DNA from 2 places in the Nocardiopsis baichengensis YIM 90130 genome. Region 1 is predicted to be linked to the other one. Evidence: predicted binding sites of a transcription regulator. Region 1 holds the regulator's gene; the other holds the start of a gene.
The links. The regulator HspR, encoded in region 1, represses chaperone genes until heat shock. The targets are predictions, from matches to a motif close to ANTTGAGTCNNNNNGACTCAANT.
Positions count from the first base shown of each region.

Region 2: lon (endopeptidase La) is a predicted target of HspR. The motif match lies at 1,182-1,204, and genes of this name have one in related genera.

Region 1 is NZ_ANAS01000005.1:255,395-259,500, reverse strand. Features, by position in the region: gene clpB (ATP-dependent chaperone ClpB) at 1-2,156, opposite strand, end outside; gene C892_RS0104790 (heat shock protein transcriptional repressor HspR) at 2,310-2,783, opposite strand; gene dnaJ (molecular chaperone DnaJ) at 2,789-3,949, opposite strand; gene grpE (nucleotide exchange factor GrpE) at 4,031-4,106, opposite strand, start outside.
Region 2 is NZ_ANAS01000007.1:105,239-109,344, forward strand. Features, by position in the region: gene C892_RS0108170 (ABC transporter substrate-binding protein) at 1-836, opposite strand, end outside; gene lon (endopeptidase La) at 1,216-3,636, shown strand; gene C892_RS0108180 (hypothetical protein) at 3,707-4,018, opposite strand; gene C892_RS0108185 (hypothetical protein) at 4,015-4,106, opposite strand, start outside.

The DNA of each region.
Region 1 (4,106 bases):
ATCAGCAGCGTGTTGCGGAAGTCCACCAGCCGCCCCTGGCCGTCGGTCAGCCGCCCGTCGTCCAGGACCTGGAGCAGCGTGTCGAAGACCTCCAGGTGCGCCTTCTCCACCTCGTCCAGCAGCACCACCGTGTAGGGCCGCCGCCGCACCGCCTCGGTGAGCTGGCCGCCCTCCTCGTAGCCGACGTAACCGGGGGGCGCCCCCACCAGCCGGGAGACCGAGTGCTTCTCGGAGTACTCGCTCATGTCGATGCGCACGATCGCGCGCTCGTCGTCGAAGAGGAACTCCGCCAGCGCCTTGGCCAGCTCGGTCTTGCCCACGCCCGTCGGGCCGAGGAACAGGAAGGAGCCGGTGGGCCGGTCCGGGTCGGAGATGCCCGCACGCGCCCGGCGCACCGCGTCGGAGACCGCCGCCACGGCGTTCTTCTGGCCGATGAGCCGCTGCCCCAGCTCCTCCTCCATGCGCAGCAGCTTGGAGGTCTCGCCCTCCATCAGCCGCCCCACGGGGATGCCGGTCCACGAGGACACCACGTCGGCCACGTCGTCGGCGCCGACCTCCTCCTTGACCATGGTGTCGCCCTCGGGCTCGGCCTCCTCCTCGGCGGAGGTGGCCTCCTCCAGCTGCTTCTCCACCTGCGGGATCTCGCCGTACATCAGCCGCGAGGCCTCGGCGAAGGAGCCCTCGCGCTGTGCCCGCTCGGCCTGGGTGCGCAGGTCGTCCAGGTAGGTCTTGAGGTCGCCGACCCGGTTCAGCCCCGCCTTCTCCTGCTCCCAGCGGGCGTTGAGCCCGTTGAGCTCCTCCTGGCGGTCGGCCAGGTCGGCGCGGAGCCGCTCCAGCCGCTGCACCGAGGCCGGGTCCGACTCCTTGGCCAGCGCCATCTCCTCCATCTTGAGCCGGTCCACGGTGCGCTGCAGCTCGTCGATCTCCACCGGGCGGGAGTCGATCTCCATGCGCAGCCGCGAGGCCGCCTCGTCGATCAGGTCGATGGCCTTGTCCGGCAGGAACCGGGCGGTGATGTAGCGGTCCGACAGCGTCGCCGCCGCCACCAGGGCCGAGTCGGCGATCTGCACCTTGTGGTGGGCCTCGTAGCGGCCCTTGAGCCCGCGCAGGATCGCGATGGTGTCGGCCGCCGACGGCTCGCCCACCAGCACCTGCTGGAAGCGGCGCTCCAGCGCCGGGTCCTTCTCGATCCGCTCGCGGTACTCGTCCAGCGTGGTGGCGCCGACCATGCGCAGCTCACCGCGGGCGAGCATGGGCTTGAGCATGTTGCCGGCGTCCATCGCGCCCTCGGCGGCGCCCGCGCCCACCATGGTGTGCAGCTCGTCGATGAAGGTGATGATCTGGCCGTCGCTCTCCTTGATCTCGGTGAGCACGGCCTTGAGGCGCTCCTCGAACTCGCCGCGGTACTTGGCGCCGGCCACCATCGCCGACAGGTCCAGCGAGATCAGCCGCTTGTCGCGCAGCGACTCGGGCACGTCCCCGGCGACGATGCGCTGGGCCAGTCCCTCGACCACGGCGGTCTTGCCGACACCGGGCTCGCCGATGAGCACCGGGTTGTTCTTGGTGCGCCGGGACAGTACCTGCACCACCCGGCGGATCTCGGTGTCCCGGCCGATGACCGGGTCCAGCGCGCCGGAGCGGGCCTGGGCCGTCAGGTCCACGCCGTACTTCTCCAGCGACTGGTAGGTCTCCTCGGGGTTCTCGGTGGTGACCCGGCCCGGGCCGCGCACCCGGTCGAAGGCCTCCAGCAGCGCGTCGGGCGTGGCCCCGGCGTCGGCGAGCAGCCGGGCGGCCTCCCCGCCGTCGGCGGCCAGCCCCACCAGCAGGTGCTCGGTGGAGACGAACTCGTCCTCCATCTTCTGCGCCCGCTGCGCGGCGGTGTTGAGCGAGACGATGAGCCGGCGCGAGCTCTGCGGCGCGCTGACCGTGCTTCCGCTGGCCTTGGGCACGGACTTCAGCGCCTGGTCGGCGCGGCCGGCCAGCTGGTCGGGGTCGGCGCCGACCTCCTTGAGCAGCGGACGGATGATGCCCTCGCCCTGGTCGAGGAGGGCGGCGAGCAGGTGCACCGGCTCGACCTGCGGCGCGCCGTCGGCCGTGGCACGGCGCATGGCCGTGGAGAGCGCTTCCTGGCTCTTGGTGGTGAGTTTGTAGTTCATGGTGTCGCCGCCCCCTTCGTGCGAATCCCTATGAGGTTGTGCAAATCGGCCGTGCGCCGCCGCCCCGCCGCCCCCCCCGCCGGCGGCGCGCCCGAGCGCCGGGCGTCCGCGAGCCCCGCGTGTCCGGCCGCCCGGTTCCGGTCCCGGTCCCGGTCAGTCCCGGCGCGGGTCCTGCCGGGGGTTCTCCCGCCGCTCGTCCGGCCGCTCGGGGTGGGCCGCGGCCCCGAAGAGGGTCACCCGGGTCCGGCGGACCGGCATGAGCTCGCCGCCCGGTGCGGCCGGCCCCTGCGCCGACGCCCCCCGGCGGGCCACCGCCGAGCGCGCCGCCTCCAGCTCGTTGCGCAGGTGGAAGACGGCCTCGCGGAGCTCGTCCACCTCCCGCTGCAGCTCCAGGATGCGCTTGATCCCGGCGAGGTTGATGCCCTCCTCCTGGGACAGGCGCTGCACCTCGCGCAGCAGCTGGACGTCGCGGGCCGAGTACCGGCGCCCGCGACCGGTGGCCCGGCCCGGGGAGACCAGGCCGAGCCGGTCGTACTGGCGCAGCGTCTGCGGGTGCAGACCGGACAGCTCTGCGGCGACCGAGATGACGTAGACCGGGGCGTCGTCTCCGAGCCCACCGTGGTTCATCATGCTCACGCTCCCTTGGCCTGGGCCTCCAGACCGCTCCGCGGGTCGTGCTCGGAGGTCGCGGCGCGGTACTTCTCCAGCGCCTCGCGGGCCTCGGCGCTGATGTTCTGCGGAACCTGCACCTCGACGGTGACGAGCAGGTCGCCGATGGTGCCGTCGCGGCGGCGCGAGCCCTTGCCGCGCACCCGCAGAGTGCGCCCGCTGGGCGTGCCGGGCGGGATCTTCACCGTGACCGGCACCCCGCCCAGGGTCGGTACCCGCACGTCGGCGCCGAGCACCGCCTCGGGGAAGGTCACCGGGACGGTGATGGTCAGGTTCTCGCCGGTCTTGCCGAACAGGGGGTGCTTGTGCACACGTACCACCACGTAGAGGTCTCCGGCCGGGCCCCCGTGCTCCCCCGGCGCTCCCTTGCCCGCGATCCGGATCCGCTGGCCGTCGGTGACGCCGGCGGGGATGCGCGCCTGAATCGTCCTGCTGCTCTTGCCGCGGCCGCTGCCGCGGCAGGTGGGGCACGGGTCGTCGGTGACCAGGCCCCGGCCCTTGCACTCGCTGCAGGGCTCGGAGAGGGAGAAGCCCCCCAGGTTCGTGCTCTCGTGACCGGTGCCCGAGCACTTGGGGCAGACCCGCGGCGCGGTTCCGGCCTTGGCGCCGCTGCCCTTGCAGGTGGGGCAGGCGGTGTCGGTGCTCAGCGTGAACGACCGGGTCAGGCCCTCGGCCGCCTCGCTGAAGGTCAGCGTGGTCTCGGTCTCGATGTCGGCGCCGCGCCGCGGCGCGGTGGTCGAGCGCCCGCGGCCGCCGAACAGGCCGCCGAACAGGTCGCTGAGCCGGTCGCCTCCGCCGCCGCCGCCCGCACCGCCCGGACCGCCGCCGAACAGGTCGCCGAGGTCGAAGCCGCCCGGACCGGTGCCCCCGCCCGGCCGGTAGGAGCCGCCGAACATGGAGCGGGCGTCGTCGTACTCCTTGCGCCGCTTCTCGTCCGACAGGACGCTGTAGGCCTCGGAGATCTCCTTGAAGCGCTCCTCGGCCTCGTCGTCTCCCGTGTTGGCGTCGGGGTGGTTGGCGCGCGCGAGCTTGCGGTAGGCCTGCTTGATCTCGTCCTGAGTGGCCGTCTTCGAGACTCCTAGGACCTTGTAGTAGTCCTTTTCCAGGTAGTCCTTGGTGCTCATGGACGTATGCCTTCTCCCCGCTCCGCGCTGTCGGTGGTCCGCGCCCCGGGCACCGTCGGGTGCCCGGGGCGCGGGAGGGTCCTACTTCTTCTCTTCGTCGTCCTCGGCCTCCGCGGCGGGGGCCGCCTCCTGGGAGGCCTCCCCCTCGTCCTCGGGG
Region 2 (4,106 bases), on a different contig from region 1:
CGCAGGATGCCGTCCACCCTCTCGAGGGCGTCGACGATGCGCTCGTCGTCGAAGGGGATCTCGTGCTCGACCCACTGGTCGTAGACCTCGGGCCCGTGCTCGCGCAGGACCGCGTTCTCCAGCCAGTCGGTGGCCGGCCAGCCGGTGGCCTCGCCGGACTCGATCCCGGCGCACCAGGGCTTCATCCCGTCCTCGGCCATGGCGTCGGACAGGTCGGTCATCCCGTCCCAGCTCTGCGGGGTCTCGTAGCCGTTCTCGGAGAACACCGCGGGCGAGTACCACACCAGCGACTTGACGTTGGAGGCCTGCGGGGTGCCGTACAGCTCGCCGTCGTGCTCGACGTAGGACAGCCAGTCCTCGCTCCAGCCCTCCTCCGCCAGGCCGGCGGCGCCCTCGGGCAGCGGCAGCGCGTCGCCGGAGTCCACGAACCGGGCGAGCAGGCCGGGCTGGGGGAAGATCGCGATGTCGGGGGCGTTGCCGCCGTCCACCCGGACCTGGATCTGCGCCTCGAAGTCGCCGCTGCCCTCGTAGGCGATCTCGATCCCGGTGCAGTCGCTGAACTCCTGCCAGGCCTGCCGGAGCCGCTCGCCCTCCTCCTCGCGGATGGGGCCGTACATCTCCACGGTTCCGCCGATGTCCTGCCACTGGGCGTAGGGCTCGCAGGCGGCCGATCCGGGGTCGGCGCCGCCGCCCTGCTCCCCGGCGAGGTAGCCGCAGCCGGAGGCCAGCAGGGCCAGGGGCAGCAGGGCGGCTCCGGCCGCCCGGGCGGATCTGCGCGCGGCCGCCGGGGCCGGGCGGCGCGCGGGCGGGGACGTCGTCGTCGGGGTCGGGGCCATGCAGCACCTCCATGGACGCCCGGAACTGGTATAGACCGGGACCCCTGATCCAAGTCGCCGTAGACCCCGATGTCCAGAGCGGGGCCGGTTCCTGTCCGCAACGGTTCAGTTACGGTGCAGGTCGGGCGGGGTGTGGGGGAGTGGTGCGGGTCACACTCATCGGATGATCCTTTTGTGGTCGGTCGACCGCATACCGAGCGTGGCGCGGGCGGGGGATGGCGCCGCCCCTCAGGGAAGAGCGCGGAGGCGCCGCCGGTTCACCGGGGTGTGCGCCGGTCTCCGCGCGGCCGCTCGGGTGATCGCTCACGGCGAACACGCACCCGGGAAGAAAACCGGACTCCTGTTTATTGAGTGATAGTGACTCAACAAGGAGGGTCCGATGACTGAAGCGCAGACCGGCGTCACCCTGCCGGTGCTCCCCCTCGACGACGACGTCGTGCTCCCCGGCATGGTCGTGCCGGTGGACATCTCCGATTCGGAGGTCCGCGCCGCCATCGACGCCGCGCGCGCCGGACACGACGACGGCGCCCAGGTCCCCGGTATCCGCTCCCAGAGCAAGCCGCGGGTGCTGATCGTTCCGCGCATCGACGGAACCCACACCGGGACCGGCACGGTGGCCGTCGTCGAGCAGGTGGGCCGCACGCCCCAGGGCGATCCCGCCGCCGTGCTCCGCGGAACCGGCCGCGCACGCGTCGGCAGCGGAACCACCGGCCCCGGCGCGGCGCTGTGGGTGTCGGCCGAGGTCCACACCGACGAGGCGCCTGAGGGCGGCTACCCCGGCAAGGTGACCGAGCTGGCCCGCGAGTACAAGGGCCTGGCCGCCTCCTACCTGCAGAAGCGGGGCGCCTGGCAGGCCATCGACACCATCCAGCAGACCGACGACCCGGCCCGGCTGGCCGACCGCGGCGGCTACTCCCCCTTCCTGACCACCGACCAGAAGCTGGCGCTGCTGGAGACCTACGACGTCGCCGAGCGGCTGCGCCGGCTGACCGAGTGGACCCGCGAGGCGCTGGCCGAGCTGGACGTGGCCGAGACCATCGACAAGGACGTCCAGGAGGGCGTCGACAAGCAGCAGCGCGAGTTCCTGCTGCGGCGCCAGATGGAGGCCATCCGCAAGGAGCTCAACGAGCTCGACGGGCGGCCCGGCAGCGAGGAGGACGACTACCGCGAGCGCGTCGAGGCCGCCGACCTGCCCGACCACGTCCGCAAGGCCGCGCTCGAGGAGGTCGACAAGCTGGAGCGCGCCGGGGACTCCTCGCCCGAGTCCGGGTGGATCCGCACCTGGCTGGACACCGTCCTCGACATGCCGTGGAACGAGCGCACCGACGACTCCTACGACATCGCCGGGGCGCGCGGCGTCCTGGACGACGACCACACCGGCCTCGACGACGTCAAGGAGCGCATCACCGAGTACCTGGCGGTGCGCAAGCGCCGCGAGGAGCGCGGGATGGGCGTGGTCGGCGGTCGGCGCAGCGGCGCCGTCCTGGCCCTGGTCGGCCCGCCCGGCGTCGGCAAGACCTCGCTGGGCGAGTCGGTGGCCCGCGCCATGGGCCGCACCTTCACCCGGGTGGCGCTGGGCGGCGTGCGCGACGAGGCCGAGATCCGCGGCCACCGGCGCACCTACGTGGGCGCCATGCCCGGCCGCATCGTGCGGGCGATCCGCGAGTCCGGCTCGATGAACCCCGTGGTGCTGCTCGACGAGATCGACAAGGTCGGCGCCGACTTCCGCGGCGACCCCACCTCCGCGCTGCTGGAGGTGCTCGACCCGGCGCAGAACCACACCTTCCGCGACCACTACCTGGAGGTCGACCTCGACCTGTCGGACGTGGTCTTCCTGGCCACCGCCAACACCCTGGAGACCATCCCCGGGCCGCTGCTGGACCGGATGGAACTGGTGGAGCTGGACGGCTACACCGAGCGGGAGAAGGTCTCCATCGCCCGGGACCACCTGCTGCCCCGGCAGCTGGACAAGGCCGGGCTCGACGGCGGCGAGGTCGCCTTCGAGGACGGGGCGCTGCGCCGGCTGGCGGCCGAGTACACCCGCGAGGCGGGGGTGCGCGGCCTGGAGCGGTCCATCGCCCGCGTGCTGCGCAAGATCGCCGCGCAGGACGCCCTGGAGGGGGAGCGGCTGCCGGTGGCCGTCGGTGCCGAGGACCTGACCGGCTACCTCGGGCGGCCCCGGCACACCCCGGAGTCGGCCGAGCGCACCTCGGTCCCGGGGGTGGCCACCGGGCTGGCCGTCACCGGCGCCGGCGGGGACGTTCTCTTCGTCGAGGCCTCCCTGGCCGACCCCGAGTCCGGGGCGGGCGGGGTCACCCTGACCGGGCAGCTCGGCGACGTGATGAAGGAGTCGGCCCAGATCGCCCTGTCCTACCTGCGCTCGCGCGGCGCGGAGCTGGAGCTGCCGGTGGGCGACCTGAAGGACCGCGGCGTGCACGTCCACGTCCCGGCCGGGTCCATCCCCAAGGACGGCCCCAGCGCGGGCGTGACCATGACCACGGCGCTGGCCTCCCTGTTGTCGGGCCGTCCGGCGCGCTCCGACGTGGCCATGACCGGCGAGGTCTCGCTGACCGGGCGGGTGCTGCCCATCGGCGGGGTCAAGCAGAAGCTGCTGGCGGCGCACCGGGCGGGCATCACCACGGTGCTCATCCCGGCGCGCAACGAGCCCGACCTGGACGAGGTCCCCGACGACGTCCTCGCGGAGCTCGACGTCCACCCCGTGGCCGACGTCCGCGAGGTGCTGCGCCTGGCCCTGGAGCCCGCCGCGACCGCTGAGGAGGCCCACTCGGTGGCGGCCTGACCGCGCCGCAGGGGCGGACCGCCGAGAACGGGGCCGCCGCCCGCGCAGGGCGGCGGCCCCTCGGCGTCCGTCAGGGGTCCTTGTAGATCGAATGGTCGCCGATGCGGCGCCAGACGAGGAGGGGCTCCCCGTCCTCGTCCTTCTCGAGGTGGAAGGTGGCCCGGCCGTCGGGCCCACTGAAACTCCAGGTGAGCGTATAGATTTCCCGCCGACGGAGTCGGTGGATGCGGAGGCGGACCGGCCACGGCGGGTCACCCGTCAGAGCGCCGGCCTTGAGGGCGGGGAGGAAGTGCTCGTGCACGGCCCGGCGGAACTGGGCCCGATGCTGTTCCGGAAGGCGGAGGAACTGGCGCTCGAAGGTACTCGACGTACGGAACTTCACCCGGTTTCCTCGGGGCCGTGCTCCGCCACTTTCTCGAGGTGGGCGAGGAACTCCTCCTCGTTCTGGAAGGTCGTGTAGCGGCCGGCCG